DNA from 2 places in the Actinoallomurus sp. NBC_01490 genome. Region 2 is predicted to be linked to the other one. Evidence: predicted binding sites of a transcription regulator. Region 2 holds the regulator's gene; the other holds the start of a gene.
What was found. The regulator HspR, encoded in region 2, represses chaperone genes until heat shock. The targets are predictions, from matches to a motif close to ANTTGAGTCNNNNNGACTCAANT.
Positions count from the first base shown of each region.

Region 1: lon (endopeptidase La) is a predicted target of HspR. The motif match lies at 9,890-9,912, and genes of this name have one in related genera.

Region 1 covers NZ_CP109433.1:8,112,514-8,126,882, forward strand. Annotated here, with positions in the region: gene ehuC (ectoine/hydroxyectoine ABC transporter permease subunit EhuC) at 1-609, opposite strand, end outside; gene ehuB (ectoine/hydroxyectoine ABC transporter substrate-binding protein EhuB) at 616-1,503, opposite strand; gene thpD (ectoine hydroxylase) at 1,583-2,491, opposite strand; gene OG417_RS37380 (ectoine synthase) at 2,493-2,885, opposite strand; gene ectB (diaminobutyrate--2-oxoglutarate transaminase) at 2,920-4,167, opposite strand; gene ectA (diaminobutyrate acetyltransferase) at 4,173-4,652, opposite strand; gene OG417_RS37395 (nitroreductase/quinone reductase family protein) at 5,087-6,748, shown strand; gene OG417_RS37400 (hypothetical protein) at 6,755-7,333, opposite strand; gene lon (endopeptidase La) at 7,481-9,877, opposite strand; gene OG417_RS37410 (hypothetical protein) at 10,148-11,074, opposite strand; gene OG417_RS37415 (HEAT repeat domain-containing protein) at 11,293-12,312, opposite strand; gene OG417_RS37420 (HEAT repeat domain-containing protein) at 12,319-12,981, opposite strand; gene OG417_RS37425 (hypothetical protein) at 13,139-13,546, shown strand; gene OG417_RS37430 (FtsX-like permease family protein) at 13,606-14,369, opposite strand, start outside.
Region 2 covers NZ_CP109433.1:720,980-735,348, reverse strand. Annotated here, with positions in the region: gene OG417_RS03815 (IS4 family transposase) at 1-1,000, opposite strand, end outside; gene OG417_RS03810 (RBBP9/YdeN family alpha/beta hydrolase) at 1,250-1,828, shown strand; gene OG417_RS03805 ((Fe-S)-binding protein) at 2,125-4,269, opposite strand; gene OG417_RS03800 (CU044_5270 family protein) at 4,497-5,642, opposite strand; gene OG417_RS03795 (RNA polymerase sigma factor) at 5,635-6,216, opposite strand; gene OG417_RS03790 (C39 family peptidase) at 6,532-7,230, shown strand; gene dnaK (molecular chaperone DnaK) at 7,441-9,303, shown strand; gene grpE (nucleotide exchange factor GrpE) at 9,350-10,054, shown strand; gene dnaJ (molecular chaperone DnaJ) at 10,091-11,248, shown strand; gene OG417_RS03770 (heat shock protein transcriptional repressor HspR) at 11,254-11,694, shown strand; gene clpB (ATP-dependent chaperone ClpB) at 11,695-14,292, shown strand.

The DNA of each region.
Region 1 (14,369 bases), 4.4 Mb from region 2:
CACGAGCAGCTGGAGCACCTGGGCGATCACGAAGTACATCACCAGGATCACCAGGAAGGCCGAGGTGGTCTGGCCGGTGGACTGGCGCAGCTGCTGCGCCCGGAGCATCAGGTCGGCGATGGAGATCAGCGACACGACGGCGCTGCCCTTCATCAGCTCGATCAGCAGGTTGCCGAACGGCGGCAGCATCAGCGCGATCGCCTGCGGCAGCAGGACCCGCCGCAGGCGCTGCCACGGCCGCATGTTGAGTGCGACCGTGGCCTCGTACTGCGCCTTCGGCACCGCCTTCACCGCGCCGCGCACGACCTCGGCGCCGTACGCGCCGACGTTGAGGCCGAGCGCGAGCACGGCCGCGAACATCGGTGCGAACCTGAAGCCGACCAGCGGCAGCGCGTAGAACAGCCAGTACATGAGCACGAGCGTCGCGGTGCCGCGGAAGAACTCCACGTAGACCCGGCCGACCGCCCGCACCCACACCGACCTGGCGCCGCCCATGAGCCCGAAGACGAAGGCGAGCACGAGCGCGAGCGCGCTGCCGTACACGGTGAGCTGAATGGTGACCCACGCGCCCCGGAGCAACAGCGGGTAGCTGCTGAGGACGTCCGACACCCCGGATCAGCCCTTGCAGAGCTCGGCGGCGGTGTGGCTGCCGGGCAGCTCGGCCTGCGTGAAGCCGAACGGCTTGATGATCGGCAGAAGCCGGTTGTTCTGCTTGAGCTCCGCGAGCTTGCCGTTGAAGGCGTTGACCAGATCCGTGTCCGCCTTGCGGAACGCGAAGCCGCCGCCGCCGATCTGCTCCTTGCCGTCGATCACCGGCACGAACGCCTCGGTGATCTCGTACGGTGCGCCCGGGTGCTTGGACAGCGTGTCGGCGAGCGAGATGCGGGTCAGGGCGATCGCCTCGATGCGCCCGGCCTTGAGAGCCTCGTACGCGCTGGGCTGGTCGGCGAAGGTCTTGATGTTGCCCTTCTTCACGCCGAGCTTGGACGCGTAGCCCTCCTCGACCGCGCCGGTGAGCACGCCGAGCTTGATGTTCTGCTTGGCGGCGTCCTCGAACTTCTTGATGCCCTTCGGGTTCCCCTTGTGCACCATGAACGCGGTCGTCCCGACGAAGTCCGGATCGGCGAAGGCGACCTGGGCGCAGCGCTCCGGGGTGATGGACATGCCGGCGGCGATGGTGTCGAACCGGCGTGCCTGCAGGCCGCCGATGAGCCCGCCGAAGTCGACCTGGACGCCCCGCACCTCATTGACGCCGAGTTCCTTGAAGATCACCCGAGCCAGCTCCGGCGCCTCACCGGTCAGCTTGCCGCTCTTGTCCATGTAGTCATACGGCGACTCGTTGGCGAAGCCCACCTGGATATAGCCCTGCTGCTTGATGCGATCCAGGGTGCCACCGCCGGACCGCTCCTTCGCCGGGTCGGTGGTCGAGCACGCCGCCGCGAGAGGCACGGCACCGGCCAGCACGGCCGCGGTACGGAGGAAGTCACGTCGTGATGAGGTCATGGGGTCTCCAAGGTCCGAGAGCCCGGCGGTGGCCACCCCGGAGATATCCGGGGTGGCCACCGCCGAAGGCTCGGGGGGGTTATCTGCCGCCTACCGGGGTGAAGTCTCGGGAGGCGATGAACTCGGGTCGTCGGGACGGTGCGGCGAAAGGCTCCTCACAGGTGTTCTCGACGCTGTTGAAGACGATGAAGACGTTCGACCGCGGGAACGGTGTGATGTTGCCGTTCGAACCGTGCATGCAATTGCAGTCGAACATCGTCGCCGAGCCCGCGGGCCCGGTGAACAGATCGATGCCGTGCTTGTTGGCCAGGATGGACAGGCTGTCGGGGTCGGGGGTACCGATCTCCTGACCGCGCAGCGACTCCTTGTAGTGATCGTCGGGGGTTTCGCCCACACACGAGACGAATGTCCGATGCGATCCCGGCATGATCATCAAGCCACCATTGTGGACGAAATTCTCGGTGAGCGCGATGGAAATGCTTACAGCGCGCATACGGGGCATTCCGTCTTCGGCGTGCCAGGTCTCGAAGTCCGAGTGCCAGTAGAAGTCCTTGCCCTTGAACCCCGGCTTGTAGTTGACGCGGCTCTGGTGCACGTACACGTCGGAGCCCAGGATCTGGCGGGCCCGGCCGACCACGCGCGGGTCGGTCACCAGCTCGGCGAACACCTCGCTGACCTTGTGCACCTCGAAGACGGACCGGATCTCGTCGGAGCCGCGCTCGGTGACCGTCCGCTCGTCGCGCAGCACGGCCTGGTCCTCGGCCAGCCGGCGCAGCTCGGCGCGGTAGCGTTCGATCTCTTCGGGGACGAGCAGCTCGTCGACCGTCAGGAAGCCCTTCTCGTCGAACGAGGCCAGGGTCTCCGGGTCGATGGGCCCGTCGTCCGGACCGCCGTACACCACGGGGTCGGTGCGGTAGAGCAGGGCGGGCTCGCCGGCCTTACGGGTGGGGTAGAGGTCGTTGGGTCCGGGGTTCGGGTGCTCGATCATGTCAGGCCTCCTCGGTGATCAGTGGATAGACGCCGTTCTCGTCGTGCACCTCCCGTCCGGTGCACGGTGGATTGAAGACGCAGACGGTCCGCAGGTCGGTCTGGGGGCGCACGGTGTGGTGCTCGTGGCCGTCGAGGAGATAGAGCGTGCCGGGCTCGAGGCGGTGCTTCTCGCCGGTGTCGTCGTTGACGAGCTCGCCCTCGCCCTCGATGACGTAGACCGCTTCGATGTGGTTGGCGTACCACATGTGCGTCTCGGTGCCGGCGTACATCACGGTCTCGTGCATCGAGAAGCCGACCTTCTCGCTCGCCAGCACGAAGCGGCGGCTCCGCCAGGTGGGTGCCTCCACGTCGCGCTCGGTGCCGCTGATCTCCTTCAGCGAGCGTACGATCAAGACGTCTCCCTTCGTTGTGCCTTGTCTTTCCTGGTCAGGCGAGCACCGCGTCCACGGAGGCCGCGATGATGTCGAGCCCTTCGTCGAGCTCGTCGGGGGTGGTGGTGAGGGGCGGCAGGAGCTTGACGACCTCGCTCTCCGGCCCGGAGGTCTCCATCAGCAGGCGGCGGTCGAACGCCTGGGCGCAGACCTTCGTGGCCGTCGCGGGGTCGGTGAAGGCCAGTCCCTGGGCGAGGCCGCGCCCGCGGACCCCGCTGATCGCCTCGGGGTGGGCCGCGGCGATCCGGCCGAGACCCTGCTCGACCTGCTCGCTCTTGGCGAGGGTCTCCTTCTCCAGCCCCTCGCCGTTCCAGAACTCCAGCGCGGCCGTGGCGGTCACGAACGCCGGGTTCGGCCCGCGGAACGTTCCATTGTGCTCACCTGGCTCCCAGACGTCGAGTTCCGGTTTGAGCAGCGTCACGGCGAACGGCAGGCCGTACCCGCTCAGCGACTTGGACAGGCAGACGATGTCGGGCACGATGCCGGCCTGCTCGAAGCTGAAGAACGGTCCCGTGCGCCCGCAGCCCATCTGAACGTCGTCGACGATGAGCAGCATCTCGTGGCGCCGGCACACGTCGGCCAGGCCGCGGAGCCATTCGGGGGTGGCGGCGTTCAGGCCGCCCTCGCCCTGGACCGTCTCCACGATGACCGCGGCCGGGGCGTCCAGGCCGCTGCCGCTGTCTTCCAGGAGCCGCTCGAACAGCAGGAAGTCCGGCGTCCGCCCGTCGAGGTAGTTGTCGAACGGCATGGGCACGGCGTGGCCCAGCGGGATCCCGGCGCCGCCGCGCTTCATGCCGTTGCCGGTGACGGCGAGCGCGCCGAGCGACATGCCGTGGAAGGCGTTGGTGAAGCTGACGATCGTCTCCCGGCCGGTGTACTTGCGGGCGAGCTTCAACGCCGCCTCGACCGCGGTCGTACCCGCCGGGCCGGGGAACTGGACCCGGTAGTCGAGACCGCGCGGCGCCAGCACGACCTCGTGGAAGGTCTCGAGGAAGCGCCGCTTCGCGACGGTGTACATGTCGAGGCTGTGCACGATGTTGTCGTCCGCCAGGTAAGCGAGGAGCTTCTCCTTCAGCAGCGGATGATTGTGGCCGTAGTTGAGGGTGCCCGCTCCGGCGAAGAAGTCGAGGAAGGCGTTGTCCTCCTCGTCGTACAGCCGGCTGCCGGAGGCCTTCTGGAAGACCGCGGGCCATCCCCGGCAGTAGCTGCGGACCTCGGACTCGTGCGACTCGAACACGTCCATGCGTCTCACCTGTCTCCTGACGTGGCTGGTACGTCCAGTGGGCCGATGCGGTAGAGCTCCTCCGGCTCGTGGTCGCCGGGGAACAGGTCCTCGGAGAGGAGCGGAGTGCGGCGCAGTTCGGTGCCGCGATCACGGGCGAAGGCGGTGAAGAGGCGATCCGAGGCGACGTTGTCCGGGGTCACGGTCGCCTCGACGTACCGGTGGCCCCGGTCGGCGAGGTGGCCGAGCATCCGGCCCGCGAGCGAGCGGCCGCGCCAGTCCTCCTCGACCGCGACCTGCCACACGAAGAGCGTCCCGGGCTCCTCGGGGCGGTCGAAGCCGGTCACGAAGCCGCGGATCTCGCCGTCGGCCCGGGCGACCACGGAGGTCGCCGCGAAGTCACGGCACCAGAGCACGTAGCTGTAGGGAGAATTGAGGTCGAGGGTCTTTGAATCACGGGCGATGCGCCACAATTGGCGGCCGTCTTCGATTCTGGGAGGCTCCAAGATCTCGGTAGCGGTGGCGGTCGGGGAATGCTGTGCGCTCGGATGTCCTGGCGACATGGGTTACGAATTTAGCGAACCCGAAACCGCGTCTCGGACCGCTTTTCGATCACGGTGTTTGAGGCCCGTAATTCGGGGGTAGAGAGGCAGGTTTTCCGCTTTTCGGGGGCCGGGACGGTGGTCGCGTGAAAACGATCACGAAGGCCCATATCCCCTCTGACCAGGGAAAACACGGACAGATCGCCGCCACGGGGCCCGCTGCCCGTCCCAGCATGTGGACACATCGCCCCCCGGACCACAGCGCCCGCTCCGCCCGGGACGCGGAGTTCAATATTGAGATCTAGATCACACGTTTTGTTGCAAACCGGTAACGGATGTGAGGCGTCTCGGCCCCCGTATGTGACGGCGGATGATCACTGAGTACTACGTTGAAGGTCATGCGGGTACTCGTCACCGGTGCTTCGGGATACGTCGGATCGCACGCGGTGAAGTCGCTCCTCGCCTCCGGCCACCGTCCCCGGCTGCTCGTCCGCGACCCCGGCCGGACGGGCCGCGTCCTCGCTGCGATCGGGGTGGACGCCGGCGACGCCGAGATGTGCCACGGCGACATGCTGGACGAGGAGGCCGTCGACCGCGCGCTGGACGGCTGCGACGCGGTGATCCACGCCGCGGCCGCCCTCGGCGTCACGGGCCGCCGCACGGACCTGGTCACGGTCAACGTCACCGGCACCCGCAACGTGGTCGGCGGCGCGGTGGCCCGCGGCCTGGACCCGGTGATCCACACGTCGACGATCGCGGTGTTCGTCCCGCCCGCGGGCCCGATGATCACCTCCGACGCTCCCCTGGCACGGCCGCGCACGGGGTACGGACGATCCAAGCTGGAGGCCGAGCGGTACGCACGGAGCCTGCAGGACGACGGCGCGCCGGTCACGATCGTCTATCCCGGCGGGGTGCTCGGGCCGTCCCAGCCCCACCTGGACGCGATGCCGGCGGGCCTGGCCGCCGGGCTGGGCATCGCGTGGCCGGTGTCGCCCGGCGGGGTGTCGCTGCTGGACGTGCGCGACCTGGGGGACGCGCTCGCGCGCTGCGTCGAGCCCGGCCGGGGCGGCCGGCGGCTCATCCTGGGCGGGCACTACGTGCGATGGCCGGAGTTCGCCGACCTGTGCGACGCGCTGACCGGCGTCCGCTGCCGCCGGATCCCGTTGCCCGGCGGCCTCATGATCGCGCTCGGCACTCTTCTGGACGCCGCCAAGAAGGTGCACGGGTTCCGGTATCCGCTGACGCGGGACGCGGCCGAGCTGATGGTGACGCTCGTCCCCTCGGACGACACGGTCGCGCTCGACGCTCTCGGCCTGACGCTCCGCCCGCTGGAGGAGAGCGTGGCCGACACGCTGCGCTGGCTCGTCGCCGCGGGGCACCTGCGCCCGGCCCGTGCCGGGCGCCTGGGGCCGGTCTCCAAGTCCCCCTCCGCGGCGCGCCGCGAGGCGGAACAGGGAGCCGGCCCGGATCCGGCCCTCGACCGGCGACGCGGGGCGGCGCCGCCCGGGCGCCGTGCAGGAGGACAGCGGGGCCTTGAGACGGGCCCCGGCAGCCACAAGGAGTTCGTGATGCCCGTACGCGCTTTGCAGGGAGTGCTCACGCCGGTCGCCCAGAGGCTGGCGAGCGCACCGTGGTTCGCCCGGATCGGCCCCAAGGTCGTGCCGCCGCTCGACCGGGTGCTGCACCGGCTGTCCGGCGGGCGCGTCCTGCTGCCGGCGATCGTGCTGCCGAGCATCGTGCTCACGACGACCGGCCGCAAGACCGGCCTGCCGCGGGAGACGCCGCTGATCTGCCTGCCCGAGGAGGACGGGTCGTTCGTCGTCGTCGGCAGCAACTTCGGCCGCGACCACCACCCGGCCTGGACGGTGAACCTCCTGGCCGACCCGCGGGCCGAGGTCCGCTACCAGGGCCGCCGCATCCCGGTCACGGCCCAGGCGCTGGAGGGCGCCGAACGCGCCGAGGTCTGGCCGCGGCTCGTACGGATCTGGTCGGTCTATGACACCTACGTCGAGCGCGCCGACCAGCGTGAGCTGCGCGTCTTTCGGCTCACTCCGTCCTGACCGGGGTCAGCCGCTCGACTTCGGGGAAGGCACCGGGGCCGGTGTGGCCGGCTGACCCGGCTGCGGCACGCGGCGGTTCGGTCCCCAGCCGTTCGGCGGCGCCCAGTCACGCGGGGCGTGGCCGTAGCCGCGGCCCATGATTCCCCCCGGACCGAAACGGACCTGGACCGACCGATCGTGGCCGTGGTCGTCGTCGAACGCGGCCACGATGCCGCCGCCGACCAGCCCGCCGACCAGGCCGGCCACCAGGGTCAGCGCGCCGGCCCGCACCGACCCGTTGGAGGACCACCGGCGCCAGCGGCCCGGCCCGGGCGGCGGCGCGGCGCCCTCCACGTACGGCGGGGCCGTGCGGCCGGACTCCAGGAAATCCGTCTGCGCGCCGCCCTGAGGCGGCGGCGCTCCCGGGCCGGGCGGCGCCGGCGCGACCGGCCGGTCCGGCGGAGGCGGTGCCTGCCCGCCACCGGCCGGCGCGGCCGGGGTCTCACCGCCGTTGGCCGGCGCGGCGGATGGGCCGGGTCGTGCGGCCGGCGACTCCCCGGCCGGTGTGGCGCCCTCGCGGGGATCGTGCTCGTCCTGTTCCGCCATTTTCACTTTTCCTCACGATTCCGTTGGCCTAGCGAATCCGATTGTCGCGCAGAAACCCCTAAGCATGGCGTAAACGGAAAAGGCGGCCCCGCCTCCGCGAGACCGCCCTTCCGGCCGTCATCGGCCATCAGGCCATTCAGGAAATTGTCAGGCGGCCACCGTCTGCCCGGTCGTCGCCGGCTCCAGCGCCCAGTCGAGCACCTCGCGGACGTCCGAGGCCAGGTGGACGGTCAGCTGCTCCAGCACCTCCGCCGGCACGTCGTCCAGGTCCGGCTCGTTGCGCTTGGGGATGAGGACCGTGGTGATCCCCGCCCGGTGCGCGGCGAGCAGCTTCTGCTTGACCCCGCCGATCGGCAGGACGCGCCCGGTCAGCGAGACCTCGCCGGTCATCGCCACGTCGGAGCGTACGAGCCGGCCGGACAGCAGCGACGCGAGGGCGGTCGTCATCGTGACGCCGGCGCTCGGCCCGTCCTTGGGCACCGCCCCGGCCGGCACGTGGACGTGCACGCCGCGGTTCTTCAGGTCGCCGACCGGCAGCTCCATCTCCGCGCCGCGCGAGCGCAGGTACGACAGGGCGATCCGGGCCGACTCCTTCATGACGTCGCCGAGCTGGCCGGTCAGCGTCACGCCGGTCTCGCCGGTCTCCTCGTCGGCCAGCGACGCCTCGATATAGAGCACGTCGCCGCCCGCGCCGGTGACCGCCAGGCCGGTGGCCACGCCCGGCACCGCCGTACGGCGCTCCTCCTCCTTGAGCGAGGTCTCCGGGGTGAACCGGGGCCGCCCGAGGTAGTCGCGCAGGTCGTCCGCACCCACCGACACCGGCAGGGTCGCGGTCTCCAGTGCGACGTTCGCCGCGACCTTGCGGAGGACCCGCGCGATCGACCGCTCCAGGCTCCGTACGCCCGCCTCACGGGTGTACTCCCCCGCCAGCAGCCGCAGCGCGTCCTCACCGACCGTGACCTCTTCGGCGGTCAGGCCCGCCTTGTCGAGCTGACGCGGCAACAGGTGGTCGCGGGCGATGGTGACCTTCTCGTCCTCGGTGTAGCCGTCGAGCGAGACCAGCTCCATGCGGTCCAGCAGCGGGCCGGGGATCGTTTCCAGGGCGTTGGCGGTGGCCAGGAAGACCACGTCGGACAGGTCGAGCTCCACCTCGAGGTAGTGGTCGCGGAATGTATGGTTCTGCGCCGGGTCCAGCACCTCGAGCAGGGCGGCCGTCGGGTCGCCGCGGTAGTCGGCGCCGACCTTGTCGATCTCGTCGAGGAGGACGACCGGGTTCATCGTGCCCGCCTCGCGGATCGCGCGCACGATCCGGCCGGGCAGCGCCCCGACGTACGTGCGGCGGTGGCCGCGGATCTCCGCCTCGTCCCGTACGCCGCCGAGCGCGACGCGGACGAACTTGCGCCCCATCGCGCGTGCGACGCTCTCGCCGAGCGACGTCTTGCCGACCCCGGGCGGGCCGACGAGGGCCAGCACCGCGCCGGAACGCCGTCCGCCGATCACGCCGAGCCCGCGGTCCTCCCGCCGCTTGCGCACGGCGAGGTACTCGACGATGCGCTCCTTGACGTCGTCGAGCCCGGTGTGGTCCTCGTCGAGGACCTCCCTGGCACCGACGATGTCGTACGCGTCCTCGGTCCGTTCGTTCCACGGGATGTCGAGGACCGTGTCGAGCCAGGTGCGGATCCAGCCGACCTCGGGCGACTGCTCGGCGGTCCGCTCGAGCTTGTCGACCTCCTTCAGCGCGGCCTCGCGCACCTTCTCCGGCAGGTCGGCGGCCTCCACCCGGGCGCGGTAGTCCTCCTCCTCGCTGGAGGGGTCGCCGCTGAGCTCGCCCAGCTCCTTGCGGATGGCGGCGAGCTGCTGGCGGAGCAGGAACTCCTTCTGCTGCTTCTCCACTCCCTCCTCGACGTCCTTGCGGATCGTCTCGGCGACGTCCAGCTCGGCCAGGTGCTCGCGGGTCCAGCCGATCGCCAGCTCCAGCCGCTCGGTCACGTCGGTGGTCTCGAGGATCCGCACCTTCTGCTCGGCGTCGAGGTAGGACGCGTAGCCGGAGCGGTCGGCCATCACCGACGGGTCCTCGATCTGGCGGATCATGTCGATGACCTGCCAGGCACCGCGCTTCTCCAGCACGCCGACGACCAGGGCCCGGTACTCCTTGGCCAGTTCGCCGGCCCGCGCGCCGAGGCCGGTGTCCTCGGCCACGGTGCCCTCGACCCACAGCGCCTTGCCCGGACCGGACGTACCGGTGCCGATGCGCACCCGCGCCACACCGCGTACGACGGCCCCGGGGTCGCCGCCCGGCAGCCGGCCGATCTGCTCGATGACCGCCAGGGTGCCGACGGCCGCATATTTCCCGTTCAGCCGAGGCACGATGAGCACCTGCGGCTTGTCATCCTCGTTGTCCGATGGCGTCCCCGGCGCCGTGGTGCGCGCCGTCTCGATGGCGCCTCGTACCTCATCGTCCGTAAGAGACAACGGCACGACCATCGCGGGCAGCACGACCTCGTCGTCGAGGGGCAGCACCGGCAGGGTGACGGTCTTGCTCATCAGGCCTCCAAAGATTGAGTCACTCACACTCAAGAAAGGAGAGCCGTGATCTATTTCCCGGAGGTCGTTCGCTCTGAGCGAGCACCGCCACGCAGCCCAACCCCCGCATGGCCCCAACGACCTTCCCCCGTACGCCGCCCGAGAACACCGGAGCTCAGGCCCCTCGCCGGCGCGGCTCCGCGCGCAGGCCGCCGCAGATGACGGTCATCATCCGTAGCACCATCCGCCGGTCACCCTGTTCTCGTTCCGCGGCGGCATGATCAGCAGGCTTCATTCGGTGGTATCACCAAAACCTACATGTGGTAGGTGCAAGTGAATTGCCAGGAAGTAAACACAGAAAATAAGGGGCGGCGCAAGAAGTGCGCATATCCGTGAACGTCGACCCAACCAAAGCGCAACCACCAGGAGCAGAGTCGGCAATACCAGACATACCACGAACAGCAAGTAAAGAATAAGGCCAGGGTGGTCCAGGCATGGCGCTGCAGCACCCGAGCCACAATCATTTGTGTTGATCATCGAACCGATACTGATAATTCCGCCGAAGATCCACATAGGCACGCTCAGCAGGATGCTCACCGCATAGCTGATCTTCTGCGCTTGCCCCGGCCTTAAGCTGCTATCACGCAGAGTACGGGTAGCATCGACCGCGGCCACCGCGATCATTCCCCCGGCCACAGTCGTCATGGCCAGCGTTGCCATGGCCCACGCCCACCCATTGCCTCCAGATTCGGGATCACCGAACTCATCGGTCAGGGCGAGCCGATGAGATTGCCCCACAAAGGCAAGAAACATCATGATCGGTATTGCAGCCCAGCCTCCAAGGGCGGTGATGCCGAGAAGAAATCTTGTCTTTATGGTCTCACGACCGATCATCCATCTCCTGCGCACACCGGACGAGAACCGAAGCGATCGCGGAGCCCCGTCACGATCCGCCGACGCTGCGGCAACACCGGAAACCACACCACGACTCGTCGCCATACCGATGTCGGAAGAGGCCGAGTTCTCGCCATGTTCACCGGATCCGCTCGCGCGGGCGGTCGCCTCCTTGTATTCGGCTGCGGCCCACGCGGGCTCCCTGGACTGCTCCGGCCGGGAAATCGCTCGCGACCGCGTGGTGGCCATGACCTGCAACACGCACACAGCAATGACGCCGCCTGCCAGGCAGACCGCAGCCGCGACAAGAAGGACGGTAGTCATGAGATCCAACGTAGTGTGCTCGATCGTCAGCCATCTACCGGCTGGATCGGCCTGGGCGCATTGGCAGGCCGCGAGTCACCGGGCCGTCCGTGCCGCTCGCCGGTGCTGGTTACCTGGCCATGCGCCGCGATCGCACTCGTCCCCACCCTGCTGATCCCGCGCCGCCACACCATCCGACCGGCCGGGACGTGACAACGCCAACGCCGCCGCGGACGAAGTCACGGCTCCTCCCGGGCGCGTGCGTCGCGCAGCCTGAGGATGGAGATCGCGGTAAGCGCGACGGCACGGTCTTCGTCATGTGACAGGTCCGCGAGGGCACGTGACGGCGTGATCCCCGGGATGTCCGCGAGCGCCTCTGTCAGCCGTCGGCGCACAGACGGTGCGTCGGCGCCGCGGGCGAGGCAGTCGACGAGCCTGGCGGCGATCTGATCCGCCAGCGCGGGGTCGGTCGCCAACGCGCTCAGCGCATCGGCCGCATCGGCGTCGTTCGCCTCGTCGACGATCATGTCGATCAGCGTCGGGACCGCGTCGGCCACTCCCCGTGCGCCGAGTGCCAGAGCCGCGCACCTGCGGACCACGATGTCGGAGTCGGTGAGGGCGTCCCGCAGCAGTGCGGTCGCCTCGCCGTCCGGAATCTCGGCGATGGACTGGACGGCGCGTTTCCGCACCTCGGCCGCTGGTGAGCCGAGTCCCTCCGCCAGCCGCGCCAGTCCGCCCCCGCCCGACTGCGCCAGGGCCCATCGGAGGGCTCCGGCGACGTTCGGGTCCGTCTCGCTCAAGGCCGCCTCGGCCAGAGCCTCCGCCGGCAACGGAACCCCTTCGACCGAGGACAGGGCCGCGCGCTGGCGCTTCCCCGCGCTCTCCGAACCCAAGCCCTGGAGGAGCGCGACGATCTGGAGGACGCCCTCCCAGCCGGCGGGTTCGGCGGCACCGATCCGATGGAGTCGCGTGAGCAGCTCCGTCTCGGCCGCGATGCGTTCTCGCGTCTGGCGGATGAGGTCGTCGACGAGCTCCGAGGGCGTGAAACCGGGATCATCCAGCGCGCGCCCGACTTCACGCAGCGACAGCCCCAATGACCGCAGGCTCTCGACGTGGAAGATCCGCCGGATGTCCTCACGGGAGTACTCCCGGTAGCCGGCCCTGGTACGACCCGTCGGCCGCACCAGGCCGAGCGACTCGTAATGCCTGAGCATGCGGGCGCTGACCTCGGACCGTCGTGCCACCTCACCGATCAACACTGCCCATCACTCCTCCTGCCCGGTCGTGCCCAGGGCCACGAGGCGCTTCGCCTCCTCGATCGCGAACTCGAATCCGGCATCCGGGTCGCGCCACAGCCGCTCCGTGGCGATCGCGTGCTGACGCACGCGAGGATCGGGATCCGTCATCGCGGCGCGCAGGGTCGGCATGATCACCTCACCGAGCGCGATCAGCGCCCGGCTGAGACTCGACTGCGTCTCACGCTCGCCTCGCCCGAGTTGTGTCGCCAGCACGCCGGCCAACTCGGATTCTTCATTTTCGGGCACGAGTACGACGGCTGCTCGCCACGCGGCCCGCGCCACCTCGTCGTCGGCGTCGGTCAGCAGCGCTCGTGTGATCGCCGGCCACGCTCGCCGATCCCCGATCTTGGACAGCGTGTGCAACGCCTGGCTCCGTCCCCGCGCACGTTCGGAGTGGAGTTCGTCGATGAGCCTTGGGACCGTCATCGCTGGTGAGTGGCGGGTGAGTGCCCAGGTCAGCATGTCGCGCACGAAGAATTCAGGCTCGATCGCGCAGCGTTCGACGAGCCGGTCGATGAACCCCCGGTCCGGGGTCATGCCGGCCGCCATCGCCACCTGCAGCCGCACCGACGAGTCCCCGCTGTCCAGCCCCTGGAGCGCTCGCATCGTGTTCGTGTCCTCTCTCGGCATGGTCGTCGGACCACCTCCCTGGCCGCAGTGAAGGCCTTGTCACCGTGTCAAGGTCAAGCGGGGGCGGGCCGTCCGTATCTGGGCGGGCCGGCCGCGTCGCACGGCTCGCCCGGATAACGGCTGGTGCACCGGAGCCAGAGCTTGCGATCATCACGGCATGACCGCCCCCGACACCGCGATGCTGGACCGCCTCGCCGCCGAGTGCGCTCGGCTGGTCGCCGCCGACCACGGCCGCCGCCTCGACGGTTCGCTCGCCTCCCTCGTCGACCTGGACGAGGTGTGCCTGGCCCTGCTGGCCGACGGGCCGCTCGCCGAGGACCGGCTCCGGCTGTGGTGGCGACTCGTCGGCGCCTATACCGGCCGGGTCCTGGTCCAGGTGTACGGCGGCACGTGGATCGATCACGAAGGAGGCCTCGCCGTCGAGGTCTCCGGGGTGAAGGCGTTCCCCTTCTCCACCGCGCACCGGGTGCTGAGCGGCGAGGAGGGCAAGAGCCTGGCCTCCTTCGGACGGGCTCTGCCCGTCATCATCGACCGGCAGAGTCGCGCCTCGGAGACTCCCGATTAGCCTCCGTACGCAGCGGTCGGCGGTCGTCATCCGCCCTGACGGAGGCCTCGCACTCCGGCTCACTCCCGTGCGGACACCAGGGTGACGGGTCGCCGCCGCGTGGCCGACAGCGTGCTCCACACACTGGCCGCGCCGGTCACCAGGAAGGCCCCGGGGACCAGCAGGAGCAGCGGGGTCCACGGCACCGCGACGAGCGGCACGCCGACCGCGCGGACGCCGGCCGCGGCGATGCCGGCCAGCGCGCCCGCCGCGACCAGGCCGCCGAGCGCCAGCCCGATCGCGGTCACCGCCGACGCCTCGATCAGCGCCATGCGCACGACCTGGGGCCGGCTCAGACCGGTGACGCGGGCGACCGCGAACTCCGCCGTACGCTCGGCGCCGGCGATGATCACGGCGTTGAGGACGGCGACGGCCGCGTACAGGCCGCCGAGCCCCATGAGGACGGCGAAGATCGCCATGTTCCCGCGCTCCTCCGCCGCGGCCCGGTCGCCGGCCCAGCGCGCCACGGTGCGCACCGTGCCGACGCCGGCGGCGCGAAGCCGCCCGGCGACCGCCGCAGGGTCGGTGCCGGGGGCGACCTGGACCACGGTCTGTGCCGGTGCCCGGTCCGCGATCGCGTCCGGAACCAGCTCGCGCGGCACCAGGAAGTTGTCGGCGCCGTTCTCCAGGGTCGGCGGCAGCAGGGCGACGATCCGCAGTCGTATCCGCTGCCCGCCGACGCGCGCGGTGACCACGTCGCCGAGACGCCACCCCTCCTCGCTCTGCCCTGGAGCCACGGCGATGGTCCGGCCGTGGAGCCGGTCCAGTGAGCCGGCGCGGGCTA
Region 2 (14,369 bases):
TCAAAAGTGCCCAGGTCTCCTGGGCGATGGCGGCGGGGTGCCGGCCGCGTAGGACCCGACCGCCCAGGAGGGTTGATTTCAGTTCGCAGTAGCTCGTTTCGATCTCCCAGCGCTCGTGGTAGAGCCTGACCAGCGTGATCGCTGGTGCCTCGTCGGGATCGAGCAGGCTGGTGATGAGCCGATGGTCGGCGTGTGTGACGGTGCCCTCGGCGGTGGTGACGGTGATGGTGGCCTCGATGACGCGGACGGTGACCTGGCCTATACGGGACAGGAACGTCTGGTCAGATAGCCGGCGCAGGGCGGGGAGCTTTAGCGCGGTGGAGTGGGTGCTGGCGCGGATCAAGAAGTCCGCGCCGACGCCCGCGACCGTGGTGATGAACCCGGTGGCGGAGAAGCCGCGATCACCGAGCAACAGCATCCCTGGCCGCAGCGCACCGGCCTTGGCCAGGTCTTGGGCGTAGGTCAGCTCGCCGGTCCGATCGCTGCCGAAGACCGCGTCCAGGAGTGTGCGGGTCCCGCAGGCGACCAGGGTGACCAGACGCAGCGTCGGGTATCCGGCCGGCCCGTTGGGCCCGGCCTTGGCCTTGGGGAAGACCGCAAGGTTCGCAGGGGTGTCGGGGAGTGGGATCTGGGTGCCGTCGATCGCGACGACCAGTCTGCCCGCGAACCGCGCAGCCTGGGTTGCGGTCACGGCTGGGGGTCCTTTGAGCAAGTCGAACAGCGCTTTGAGCGGTGCCGGCCCGACCCGTCTCATCGCCGCGGTGATCGAGGAAGGCGCCGGGACGGGCAGACATCCCGGCAGCGAGGTGGTCAGCCTGGCCCACACCTGCGCCCAGCCCATCGAGGTGAACAACGCCCCCGCAAGCAGCAGGTAGACCACCACCCGCGACGGTAGCCGCCGCACCCGGCGCTGCAGACCACCGGCCTCGGCAAGGGCCTCGTCAACGAGGTCGAACGGAACGACCTGGGTCAACTCGCCCAGGTGCCCCACAGCGAACACGCCAGGAGCATGACAGATGACAGAATCGGACACGGCAGCCCTTGTGGAGGAACACGAGTCTTGGCGGACCCGGGAACCTCTACAAGGGCTGCACCCATGACACCAGCCGAAACGCCGCCCCTTGCGCCGATGGCCAGACTCCTAACCGAACGGCATTGCGACTAGGGCGTGTTTCCTGGATCTTGAGCGGGTCGATGCAACGCTGAATCGTTAACAGCACGGACGTCACTGCTTTGTAAGGTTCGGGCCATGTGGAACCGCAGCTTTCTGATCCTGCATGGCGTGGAGAACCGGCGTCCGGCCGAGCACTGGCAGTACGAGCTTGCGCAGCGGCTCCGGGAGGGTGGAGAGCAGGTGTTCTACCCGCAGTTGCCCGATCCGGACCGGCCAACGCTCGCCGCCTGGATCGAGGCGATCGAGGCCGAGTTGGGGATGATGCGCGGTGAGCGGGTCGTGGTCTGCCACAGCCTGGCGTGTACGGCCTGGTTTCACTTGGCGGCGGGCCGCGATGAGCCTCCCGCCGACCGGGTACTGCTGGTCAGCCCACCGGGGCCGACGGCGTTCTCCTGGGACGTCATCGCCGGCTTCACGCCCGAGCCTCTTGATCTGACCAGGTTGAAGCCGGCCGTGACGACGCCGCGCCTGGTGTGCTCCGACAACGACCCCTACTGCCCGGAGGGCGGCGCGGAGGTCTTCGGCCGGCCGCTTGGCTGCGATGTCGATCTGCTGAGGGCCGCCGGGCATGTCGCCGTCCCGGACGGCTACGGACCTTGGCCGTCGGTGCTGGAGTGGTGCTTGGACCCCAGCGCACGCCTGATGGTCAACTGAGCGAGGGTCAGGTCCAGCCGGTGTGGTCGTGGATCACCTGATGGGGTCGCGAAGCCAGATCTTGATGGACGCGACGTCGATGGTCCTTGGCCGGATCGTGCGGTGCTCCGGCGGCGTGCTGGTGGGCACGGGCGATGGTGGAGTCAGTCGACACCGTCCAGTCTTCACCTTCGGCCTCATCGCATCCAGCCCGTAGCGCGTCCAGCCCCCTCCCCACGTTCCATCGCGTGACCAGGAAACACGCCCTAGTGCCCCCGGTCGCCGTCGGTGGGACGGCGACCGGGCGGCTCGGGTCGTTACTCCGCAGCCGCGGGTTCGGCTTCGGGGTCGGGCTCGCCCTTGATGGAGCGGATCAGCAGCTGGGACACGTCGACCACCTCGAGGGAGTCCTTCGCGTCGCCCGAGGACTTCTTCTCGTTGATCGCGTCGCCGAGCATGACCAGGCAGAACGGGCAGGCCGTGGACACGGTGTCCGGGTCGGTCTCCAGGGCCTCGTCGACGCGTTCGGTGTTGATGCGCTTGCCGATGCGCTCTTCCATCCACATGCGGGCGCCGCCGGCGCCGCAGCAGAAGCCGCGGTCCTTGCAGCGGTGCATCTCCTGGGTCTGCACGCCCGGGACCTTGGCCATGATGTCGCGGGGCTGGGAGTAGACCTTGTTGTGGCGGCCCAGGAAGCACGGGTCGTGGTAGGTGATCTTCTCCTCGACCGGCGTGACCGGGGTGAGCTTGCCGGTCTCCACCAGGTGGGACAGCAACTGGGTGTGATGCACGACCTCGTACGTGCCGCCGAGCTGCGGGTACTCGTTGGACAGCGTGTTGAAGCAGTGCGGGCAGGTGGCGACGATCTTCTTGACGCCGGCGTCGTTGAGGGTCTCGATGTTCTGCTGGGCGAGCATCTGGAAGATGAACTCCATGCCCAGCCGCCGGGCCGGGTCGCCCGAGCAGGCCTCCATCGGGCCGAGGACGGCGAACTTCACGCCTGCGATGTGCAGCAGCTCCGCGACGGCCTTGGTGGTCTTCTTCGCGCGGTCCTCCAGGGCGCCCGCACAGCCGACCCAGAACAGGTATTCGGTGTCCTCGGGGAGCTTGTCCTCGACCATCGGGACTTCGAAGTCGAGCTCCTCGATCCAGTCGGCGCGCTTCATCTCGGACATGCCCCAGGGGTTGCCCTTGTTCTCCAGGTTCTTCAGCATGACGCCGGCCTCCGACGGGAAGCTCGACTCGATCATGACCTGGTAGCGGCGCATGTCGACGATGTGGTCGATGTGCTCGATGTCCACCGGGCACTGCTCGACGCAGGCGCCGCAGTTGGTGCAGGACCACAGCACGTCGGGGTCGATGACGCCCATGGACTCGGCGTCGCCGACGAGCGGGCGGCCGGCCTCCTTGAGCACGTCCTCGGGCAGGTTGTCGCGCTCGCCCTCGGCGGCGAGGATGTACGGCGCCTTGGCCAGGGCGTGGTCGCGCAGGTCCATGATCAGCGTCTTGGGCGACAGCGGCTTGCCGGTGTTCCAGGCGGGGCACTGCGACTGGCAGCGGCCGCACTCGGTGCAGGAGGCGAAGTCGAGGAAGCCCTTCCAGGTGAAGTCCTCGATCTTGCCGCGGCCGAAGGTGTCCTCGTCGGGGTCGGCCTCTTCGAAGTCGATCGGCTTGCCGTCGCTCATCATCGGCGGCACCGGGCCGAGCGCGTCGGGGCGGCGCTTGAACATGACGTTGAGCGGCGCCAGGAAGATGTGCAGGTGCTTGGAGTTCAGCACGATGATCAGGAAGACCAGCATGACGCCGATGTGCAGCAGCAGGCCGACCGACTCCAGCGCCTCGTTGACGTCGTGACCGGCCGGCTTGAGCGCGCTGCCCACCAGGTGGGACATGAAGGCGCCGTTGCCGTACGGGAAGTTGCCCGTGGCGACGCCCGCGCCGCGGAACAGGAACATCGTCCACACGACGTTGAAGATCATGAACAGGACGAGCCACGCGCCGCCCAGATGGGAGCCCTTGAACCTGGACTTGCGGTCGAGCTTCGCCGGGGAGTTCTTGAGCCGGATGACGGCGAAGACCACCAGGCCGAGGAAGGCGGCGACGGCGATGAAGTCCTGCAGGAAGCCGAGCGCGTCCCACTTGCCGACGACGGGGATGTGGAAGTCGAGGCCGGTGAGCAACGCGCCGTACGCCTCGATGTAGACGGTGATGAGGATGATGAACGCCCACATCACGAAGAAGTGGGCGAGCCCGGGGACGGTCCACTTGAGCAGCTTGCGCTGCCCGAGGACCTCCACGACCTGGCCCTTGACCTCGTCGCCGACGTTGTCCTTGGCCGAGGCGAGCCGGTCGGGAGCGGGCTGACCGCTCATCGCCACGCGGTAGAGGAACCGGACCCGCCGCCCGGCGAGCGCGAGCGCGACCACGGTGGCCACGAGCCCGATGATCAACCTGATGACCACGTTTCCGTCCTTCCGGTACGGCCTGGTTGCGGCGCTGTGCAGTCAGCGTATGGCCGGCGACTGACAGCCACGAACAACGGTTCGCATACTACCGATCAGTAGCTTATGCGCCAGTCCCCCGACCCCAAATTCGGGCGTACGACACCGAAAGGCGCAGATCAGACGCAGAGTGCTCCGGGGCCGGCATCGGATCGACGCCGGCCCCGGAGCGTTTTCGCCGCCGGACGTCAGCCACCGTACGCGGTGTTCGTCCAGCCCATCGTCAGGTAGATCTCGCTGTGGGCGATGGCGCCCGGCTTCATGCCCTTCGTCTCCAGGCCGCCGCTCTGGACGGGCGGCATGCCCGGCGAGGGCGGCACGGTCCTGCCGCCGTTGCCGTGGACGAGCACCATCTGGGTGCCGAGCGGGACGTACGTGACCGGGTCGAGGAGCAGTTCGCTGTCGTAGACGTTGCCGTTCTGCGTCATCCGGCCGGCCAGCACGGTCGCGGGCCGCCCCAGCGAGTCCCGCGACGCCCCCAGACTGCGCACGCCCGGCACGTCCGCGAGCACGCGGAAGACCGCCGCCCGCAGTTGCGGAGACGACGGGTCGAGCAGGAACCGCCCGGCCACACTGAGCAGGTAGCTGGACCCACCGCCCCCGGCGGCCTTGAGCAGGTACCGCTTGAGGGCCTCGGGGTCACGGGCCATGGCCTCCCGCTGCGCGTCGGTCGGCTGGGCGGGCGGGCAGGCCCGCGGCTTCTTGGCACACCGCGCGGCCATCTTCGCCTCGAGCCGCCGCTCCCCCCGCTTCTGCGCGGGAGTCATGCGCACCAGGTCCCAGGCATCGGACCTGGCCGACTGCCTGATCATCTGGCCGTTCGACAGGACACGCCAGGTCGACGGCGACCCCGCCTTCTTCCAGGCCGCCCGGTCGGCGGCCGTCTGCGGAACGGCACCGGCGAACCGGCTGCGGAACACGTCCGGGTCCTTGTCGCTCCGCGCGATCCACTGGTCGATCTCTTGCCTCGCGCCGAAGATCATGTAGTCGCCGCGGTCGACGTGGTAGCCCTCGCTGGAGATCACGTGGGTGTGCCAGTACCGGCCGACCGGCGTGGACGCGGCCTTGTCCGCGGCGGTGAGCAGGATCTGCCGGGCGGTCAGCGGCCGGACCTCCGTCCTCCTGGTGGCCGGTGGTCCGCCACCGGTCAGGCCGATCGCCACCGCGACCGCGGTGGCGGCCCCGACCACGGCGAGGCCTCCCCACAGGCGGCGGCGCGTACGGGCCGAGCGCGCGGGCGCGTGGGCGGCCAGGCGCCGGCGGCCCTCCGCGACGACCTCGTCCGACGGCGGGGCCTCCCCAAGGAGGCTCTGGATCATGCGGATCTCATCCATGGCTGTCCTCCTCCAGTGCGGAGCGCACCTTCTTACGGGCCCGGCTGAGCCGCGAGCCGACCGTGCCGTACGGGATGCCGAGCGCCTGAGCGATCTCCTCGTGCGACAGGTCGCCGAGCGCGCCCAGCAGCAGGACGTCGCGGTCCCCGCGCGAGAGCGCGGCGATGGCCCGGGCCAGGCGCGGCCGGAGGCTCTCGGCGGCCACCCAGTCGACCACCTGGCCCTCGTGGCTCTCGGTGACCTCGTCCGGCCGGAGACGGCCGAGCGCCCGGTAGCGGCGTATCTCCTTCCGCCGATGCTCGGCGACGAGCCTCGTGGCGATGCCGAACAGCCACGGCCGTACGCCGCCGCGGGAGGCGTCGAAGGTGTCCCGTTTCCGCAGGGCGACGACAAAGGTGTCGGCGGCGATGTCGTCGGCCACGTCCCGGCCCAGCCGGCCGGCGATGTAGCGGTAGATCTCGTGGAAGTGCTGGTCGTACAGGTCGGCGAACACGGCCTGCGGCAGGTGTGATCCTGCGTCCTGCGGCAGGTCCGGTCCGACGGCCGAGGGCGGCGTCCGCGGCCCGGCCCTCACGCGGGGGGCTCCGTCATCGAGGTCACCTTCCGGTGATCGGTATGGCTTACACCGGTACTCCGGCGGAGCACCCCTCAGCTTTCACACGGCACCGGACGGCGACGCCATCGGCCGTACCCCGCACCGCCACGGCGTCAAGGTCGAGGTCACGCGTGCCACCCGACCGGCACTCCGGCTAAGCACGCATGGTCGCCCATATGAGTAAATAGAGTTCTACAACGCGTTACATGCGTATATAGCGACATTCGCTTGGACCGTCTTGCAGGTACCGCCGACACGGCCCCGATCGGGCCCCGTGACGTCTGGGGGACGCAAGTGAAGAACGCGCCCGGCCTGCGGCCGGCGGTGGGTCTCGCCGTCGCCGCCCTGCTGGTGGGGACCTCCCCGCCGGCCAACGCCACGACGGCGGCCCGGACCGCCGCCACATCGGCCACAGCGGCCACCTGGACCACCCACGCCACGCCGACCACCGCCGCGGCGGGACTCCGGGCGATGCCCCGCGCGTACCGGCTGGTTCTTCAGGCGCAGTTCCAGACCACGAACTACTACTGCGTCCCCGCCTCCACGGCGATGAGCCTGTCGACGTTCGGGATCAAGGTCAGTCAGGACGCCCTCGCCAGGAAGATGAAGACCACGATCCGCGGCACCGGGGGCGACAACGCCGCCGAGGTCATGGACGGCTACCTGCACCCGCGGCGGTACGACGACCGGATCGTCGGCGACGTCGTCGGCCGTCCCCAGATCCTCATGCAGCGGGTCTCCTACGACGTCGGCACTTTGCGCCGGGCGCCGATCATGCAGGTGTGGATGGAGAGGCTGCCCTGGAACCAGGGGCGGCTCAGGGGCCACTGGATCGGGCACGCCATCCTCGCGTACGGCTACGACCAGAACACCGGGATGATCACCGTTTTCGACCCCTGGCGGCCGACCGGCGGCACCCACACGCTGCCCGCGAAGGTGCTGGCCAAGGCACTGCAGAGCGGCGCCGGCATGCACTACATCTCCCGCCGCTAGCCCAGAACCGCCGCACCGGGTCAACGGACCCCTTCCCCACAGATTTCCTGTCGTACGCGGGAACACCGCGCCGCGCTCCCACGTTGAACCAGTCAGCAAAGTTGAGCGTGACGGACTCAAGTCATTTGACATGCCGAGACGGCTCGGGCAACCTTGCGTCTGCTGGACTCAGCTTCATGGACAAGAGAGCACGGTCGGAGGAATCAACTCATGGCACGAGCGGTCGGTATCGACCTTGGGACGACCAACTCGGTCGTCGCGATCCTGGAGGGTGGCGAGCCCACCGTCATCGCCAACGCGGAGGGGTCGAGGACCACGCCGTCCGTCGTCGCCTTCGCCAAGAACGGTGAGGTTCTCGTCGGCGAGGTCGCCAAGCGCCAGGCGGTGACCAACGTCGACCGCACCATCCGGTCGGTCAAGCGCGAAATGGGCACCGACTGGAAGCAGAAGATCGACGACAAGGACTTCACTCCTCAGCAGATCAGCGCCTTCGTGCTGCAGAAGCTCAAGCGCGACGCCGAGGCGTACCTGGGAGAGAAGATCACCGACGCGGTGATCACCGTCCCGGCGTACTTCTCGGACCACCAGCGGCAGGCCACCAAGGAGGCCGGCCAGATCGCGGGCCTCAACGTCCTGCGCATCATCAACGAGCCGACCGCCGCGGCGCTGGCGTACCACCTGGAGAAGGAGGGCGAGGCCACGATCCTCGTCTTCGACCTCGGTGGTGGCACCTTCGACGTCTCCCTCCTCGAGGTCGGTGACGGCGTCGTCGAGGTGAAGGCGACCAACGGCGACAACCACCTCGGTGGTGACGACTGGGACCAGAAGGTCGTCGACTGGCTGGTCACCAAGTTCAAGAACGCCCACGGCGTCGACCTGTCCAAGGACAAGATGGCGCTGCAGCGGCTCCGTGAGGCCGCGGAGAAGGCCAAGATCGAGCTGTCCAGCTCTTCGGAGACGAGCATCAACCTGCCCTACATCACGGCGTCCGCCGAGGGCCCGCTCCACCTGGACGAGAAGCTCACCCGGGCCGAGTTCCAGAAGATGACCTCGGACCTGCTCGACCGCTGCAAGGTCCCGTTCCAGCAGGTCATCAAGGACGCCGGCATCAAGGTCAGCGACATCAACCATGTCGTGCTCGTCGGCGGTTCGACCCGCATGCCCGCCGTCGCCGACCTGGTCAAGGAGCTGACCGGCGGCAAGGAGGCCAACAAGGGCGTCAACCCCGACGAGGTCGTCGCGGTCGGCGCGTCCCTGCAGGCCGGCGTGCTCAAGGGTGAGGTCAAGGACGTCCTGCTGCTCGACGTGACCCCGCTGAGCCTGGGCATCGAGACCAAGGGCGGCATCTTCACCAAGATCATCGAGCGGAACACCACGATCCCGACCAAGCGGTCGGAGGTCTTCACCACCGCCGACGACAACCAGCCGTCCGTGGAGATCCAGGTCTACCAGGGCGAGCGCGAGATCGCGGCGTACAACAAGAAGCTCGGCACCTTCCAGCTGACGGGCCTGCCCCCGGCGCCCCGCGGCGTGCCGCAGATCGAGGTCACCTTCGACATCGACGCCAACGGCATCGTGAACGTCGGCGCGAAGGACCTCGGCACCGGCAAGGAGCAGTCGATGGTCATCACGGGCGGCTCGGCGCTGCCCAAGGAGGACATCGACAAGATGATGCGCGAGGCGGAGCAGTACGCCGAGGAGGACCGCAAGCGCCGCGAGGAGACCGAGACCCGCAACAACGCCGACACGCTCGCCTACTCCACCGAGAAGTTCCTCGGTGAGAACGACGAGAAGATCCCGGACGAGGTGAAGACCGAGGTCCGTACGGCGCTGGACGAGGTCAAGAAGACCCTCGAGGGCACCGACATCGACGCGATCCGCTCGGCGTCGGAGAAGCTCGCCCAGGTCAGCCAGAAGATGGGCGCCGCGATGTACGCCCAGAACCAGCCCGGTGAGGGCGCGCCCACCGCCGACGCCGGCGCGGGTGCGCAGGGCACCGCCCAGGAGGACGAGGTCGTCGACGCCGAGATCGTGGACGACGACAAGGACAAGCGCGAAGGCGGTGCGGCGTGAGCCGCACTCCCCTCTCCGCCTTGGCCCTTTTCGCGAAGGAGGAAGCGTGACGGAGCGTCGTGACGACGCCGAGGAGCGCGAGGGTCCGGTGATCCGCGACAAGCGGCGCATCGATCCCAAGACGGGCAAGGCCCGGGAGTCGGCGGAGCCGGCTCCCGGGTCCGCCCCGGGCGCTCCCGAGACCGCGGCCGACGAAGAGGTCGCGGACCTCAAGAAGCAGCTGGCCGAGCGCACGCTCGACCTCCAGCGGCTTCAGGCGGAGTACTCCAACTACCGCAAGCGGGTCGAACGCGACCGGGTCATGGTGCGCGAGCAGGCGCTGGCGAACGTCCTGACCGAGCTGCTGCCGGTGCTCGACGACATCGGGCGGGCGCGCGACCACGACGAGCTGAACGGCGGGTTCAAGCAGGTCGCCGAGGGCCTGGAGGGCATCGCCGGCAAGCTGGGTCTGCAGTCGTTCGGCAGCCCGGGCGAGCCGTTCGACCCGAACATCCACGAAGCGCTCATGCACTCCTACTCCGCCGACGTCACCGAGCCGACGGCCGTGCAGATCCTGCAGCCGGGCTACGGCATCGGCGAGCGGATCCTCCGGCCGGCGCGCGTCGCCGTGGCCGAGCCGGGCGATGACGCCGGGCCGGCCGGGCCGGCCGGGCCGGAGGAGCCCGAGGAGCCGGAGCCGCAGGAGACGGCCGAGGCCGAGGGCACCGAGGCGGAGACGCCGCCCAAGGCCGAGACGGCCGACGAGGACTGACCGACGAGCGACAACGAAACGAGGTAAGGGGCGCCGGTGAGCACCAAGGACTATTTGGAGAAGGACTACTACAAGGTCCTCGGTGTTACGAAGACCGCCACCCAGGACGAGATCAAGAAGTCGTACCGCAAGCTCGCTCGCCAGTACCACCCGGACGCCAACAAGGGCGACGCGGAGTCCGAGGAGAAGTTCAAGGACATCTCCGAGGCCTACGACGTGCTGTCGGACGAGAAACGGCGCAAGGAGTACGACGAGGCTCGCAGCCTGTTCGGCGGTGCGCGCCCCCGGGGAGGGGCCCAGGGCGGGTTCGGCTTCGACCTGGGCGACCTGTTCGGGAACACGGGCACCGGCTCGACCACGGGTGGCACGGGCGAACGCATCGGCGACCTGTTCGGCGGGCTGTTCGGTCGCCGGCAGGCGGGTCAGCGGCCGCGTCGTGGCACCGACGTCGAGTCGGAGATCACGCTGACGTTCGGCGAGGCGCTCGACGGCCGTACGGTCCCGCTCCGGCTGACCAGCGAGGCGGCCTGCCCGACCTGCCGGGGGACCGGCGCCAAGGCCGGCACGGTCCCCCGGGTGTGCCCCCGCTGTGAGGGCACCGGACAGGAGAGCCGCAACGCCGGCGGGTTCGCCTTCTCCGAGCCCTGCCGCGAGTGCCACGGCCGTGGCCTGGTCGTCGACGACCCGTGCGGCACGTGCTACGGCAGCGGTCGTGCGCAGAGCACGCACACGATCCAGGCGCGCATCCCCGCGGGAGTGCACGACGGGCAGCGCATCCGGATCAAGGGCAAGGGCGCGCCGGGCGAGAACGGCGGGCCGAACGGCGACCTGTACGTCATCGTGCACGTCAAGCCGCACAAGGTCTTCGGCCGTACGGGCGACAACCTCACGCTGAAGGTGCCGGTCACCTTCCCGGAGGCCACGCTCGGCGCGGAGATCAAGGTGCCGATCCACCGCGGCCAGCCCAAGACCGTACGGATCCCGCCGGGCACGCCCAACGGGCGGGTGCTGCGGGTCCGCGGCCAGGGCGCCCCACGGCGCGACGGCACCCGGGGCGACCTGCTCGTCACCGTCGACGTGCAGGTTCCCAGCGAGATCGACGACACCACCCGCGAGGCGCTGGAGAAGATGTCCGGCAGCCTCGGTGGTGACGGCGTACGGAGCGACCTGATCCGGCTGGCGCGAGAGGAGTGAACATCATGGACCCTTTCGGCGACGACAGCCCGGTCTACGTGATCTCCGTCGCCGCGGAGCTGTCCGGGATGCACCCGCAGACGCTCCGGACGTACGACCGGATGGGCCTGGTCTCACCGGGTCGTACGTCCGGCCGCGGCCGCCGCTACTCCATGCGCGACATCGTGTTGCTGCGGGAGATCCAGCGGCTGTCCCAGGACGAGGGCATCAACCTGGCCGGCATCAAGCACATCCTCGACCTGCAGCGTGAGTCCGAGGCCCTACGGGCCGAGGTCGCGCGGCTCAGGGGGCTGGTCGAGGAGCTGGGCAACGAGCTGGAGTCCACCCGGGCGGTGGCCGCCCGGCTCGCCCGGCTGAAGAACACCCCCGAGTCGACGGCCGGCGCCGAGCTGGTGCCGATCCGTCAGACGAGTGTGGTCGTGTGGCGCTCACGCGGGGAGGAATAAGTGGACTACAAACGGACCGAGAAGAGTCAGGAGGCGCTCTCCGCCGCCCTGCGCCGGGCGGCGACCGAAGGGCACCCGCACGTCGAGCCCGCTCATCTGCTCGTCGGGCTGCTGCCGCAGGGTGAGGGCACCGTACAGCGGCTGCTGAAGGAGGTCGGCGCCGATCCGCAGGCACTGCGCCGCCAGGCCGAGGAGCAGATCGCCGCGCTGCCGAAGGCCGCGGGCGCCACGGTCGGCGCGCCGGAGACCTCGCGGGCGCTGCTGGTGGTGCTGAACACCGCGGCCAACCGCGCCCGGCAGCTCGATGACGAGTTCATCTCGACCGAGCACCTGCTCGTGGCCCTGGCGGCCGACGGCGGGCCGGTCGCGAAGCTGCTGCGCGAGGCCGGTGCGACCCCCGACGCCCTGCTGGAGGCGTTCCCCAGGGTCCGCGGAAACGCCCGCGTGACGAGCGAGAACCCCGAAGACACCTACCAGGCGCTGGAGAAGTACGGCGTCGACCTGACCGAGCAGGCGCAGGCGGGCAAACTCGACCCGGTCATCGGCCGTGACAACGAGATCCGCCGCGTCGTGCAGGTCCTGTCGCGGCGCACGAAGAACAACCCGGTGCTGATCGGCGAGCCGGGCGTGGGCAAGACCGCGGTGGTCGAGGGCCTCGCCCAGCGCATCATCGACGGCGACGTCCCGGACACGCTGAAGAACAAGCGGCTCGTGGCGCTCGACCTCGGTGCGATGGTCGCCGGCGCGAAGTTCCGCGGCGAGTTCGAGGAGCGCCTCAAGGCGGTCCTGAGCGAGATCAAGCAGAGCGACGGGCAGATCATCACCTTCATCGACGAGCTGCACACCGTGGTCGGCGCGGGCGCGGCCGAGGGGTCGATGGACGCGGGCAACATGCTCAAGCCCATGCTGGCCCGCGGCGAGCTGCGCATGATCGGCGCGACCACGCTGGACGAATACCGCGAGCGGATCGAGAAGGACCCGGCGCTGGAACGCCGGTTCCAGCAGATCTTCGTCGGCGAGCCGTCGGTCACGGACACCGTCGCGATCCTGCGCGGGCTCAAGGGCCGGTACGAGGCGCACCACGAGGTGGTGATCACCGACGCGGCGCTCGTCGCCGCGGCGGCGCTCTCCGACCGGTACATCACCGCCCGGTTCCTGCCGGACAAGGCGATCGACCTGATCGACGAGGCCGCGTCCCGGCTGCGCATGGAGATCAACTCGCGGCCGGTCGAGGTCGACGAGCTCCAGCGTGTCGTCGACCGGCTGGAGATGGAGCAGCACCAGCTCAGCAAGGAGTCCGACGCGCCCTCCCAGCAGCGCCTCGAGCGGATCAAGGCCGAACTCGCCGACCGCAAGGAGCAGCTGGGCGACCTGAACGCGCGCTGGCACGCGGAGAAGGAGGGTCTCAACAAGGTCGGTGAGCTGAAGAAGCGCATCGACGAGGCCGAGAGCCGGCGCGAGCAGGCCTTCCGCCAGGCGCAGATCGACGGCGACTGGAAGCCGCCGAGCGACATCGCGATCGAGATCGAGCGGCTCCAGGACGAGCTCGAGACCGCGGCGGAGGCCGCCAACAACCCCAACGCCATGGTCAAGCGGGAGGTCACCGCCGACGACGTGGCCGAGGTGGTCGGCGCCTGGACCGGCATCCCGGCCGGGCGTCTGCTCGAGGGCGAGACGGCCAAGCTGCTGCGCATGGAAGAGGAGCTGGGCCGCCGCCTGATCGGCCAGTCGAGCGCCGTCCAGGCCGTCTCCGACGCCGTACGCCGGGCGCGCGCGGGCGTCGCCGACCCCGACCGGCCCACGGGCTCGTTCCTGTTCCTCGGCCCGACCGGTGTCGGCAAGACCGAGCTGGCCAAGGCGCTGGCGGACTTCCTGTTCGACGACGAGCGGGCCATGGTGCGCATCGACATGAGCGAGTACGGCGAGAAGCACTCCGTCGCCCGGCTCGTCGGCGCGCCTCCCGGCTATGTCGGGTACGAGGAGGGCGGTCAGCTCACCGAGGCGGTCCGCCGCCGGCCGTACTGCGTCGTGCTGCTGGACGAGGTCGAGAAGGCCCACCCCGAGGTCTTCGACGTGCTGCTGCAGGTGCTGGACGACGGACGGCTGACCGACGGCCAGGGCCGTACGGTCGACTTCCGCAACACGATCCTGATCATGACGTCGAACCTCGGCTCGCAGTTCCTGGTCGACCCCTCGTTGGACAACGGGGGCCGGCGCGACGCCGTGATGGGCGCGGTCCGGGCGAACTTCAAGCCGGAGTTCCTCAACCGCCTCGACGACGTGATCATCTTCGACGCGTTGTCCACCGAGGAGCTGACGAAGATCGTCGATCTCCAGGTCGACCGGCTCGCCGCGCGCCTGGCCGACCGCCGCCTGACGCTGACGGTGACCGACGCGGCCCGCGACTGGCTGGCGCTGACCGGCTACGACCCGGCGTACGGCGCCAGGCCGCTCCGCCGGCTCGTGCAGAGCGCCATCGGCGACCAGCTCGCCCGCGAGCTGCTGGCGGGCGAGATCCGCGACGGCGACGAGGTCGTCGTGGACGCCGACCCGACGGCCGACCGCCTGACCGTCAAGCCCACGGTCCCGGCCGCCTGACCCGTCCACGCGCAGTGCGCGGGGAATGACGTCCGCTCGACCCCGATGCGGTCGGCCGATCGCCGGGACGGATCAGC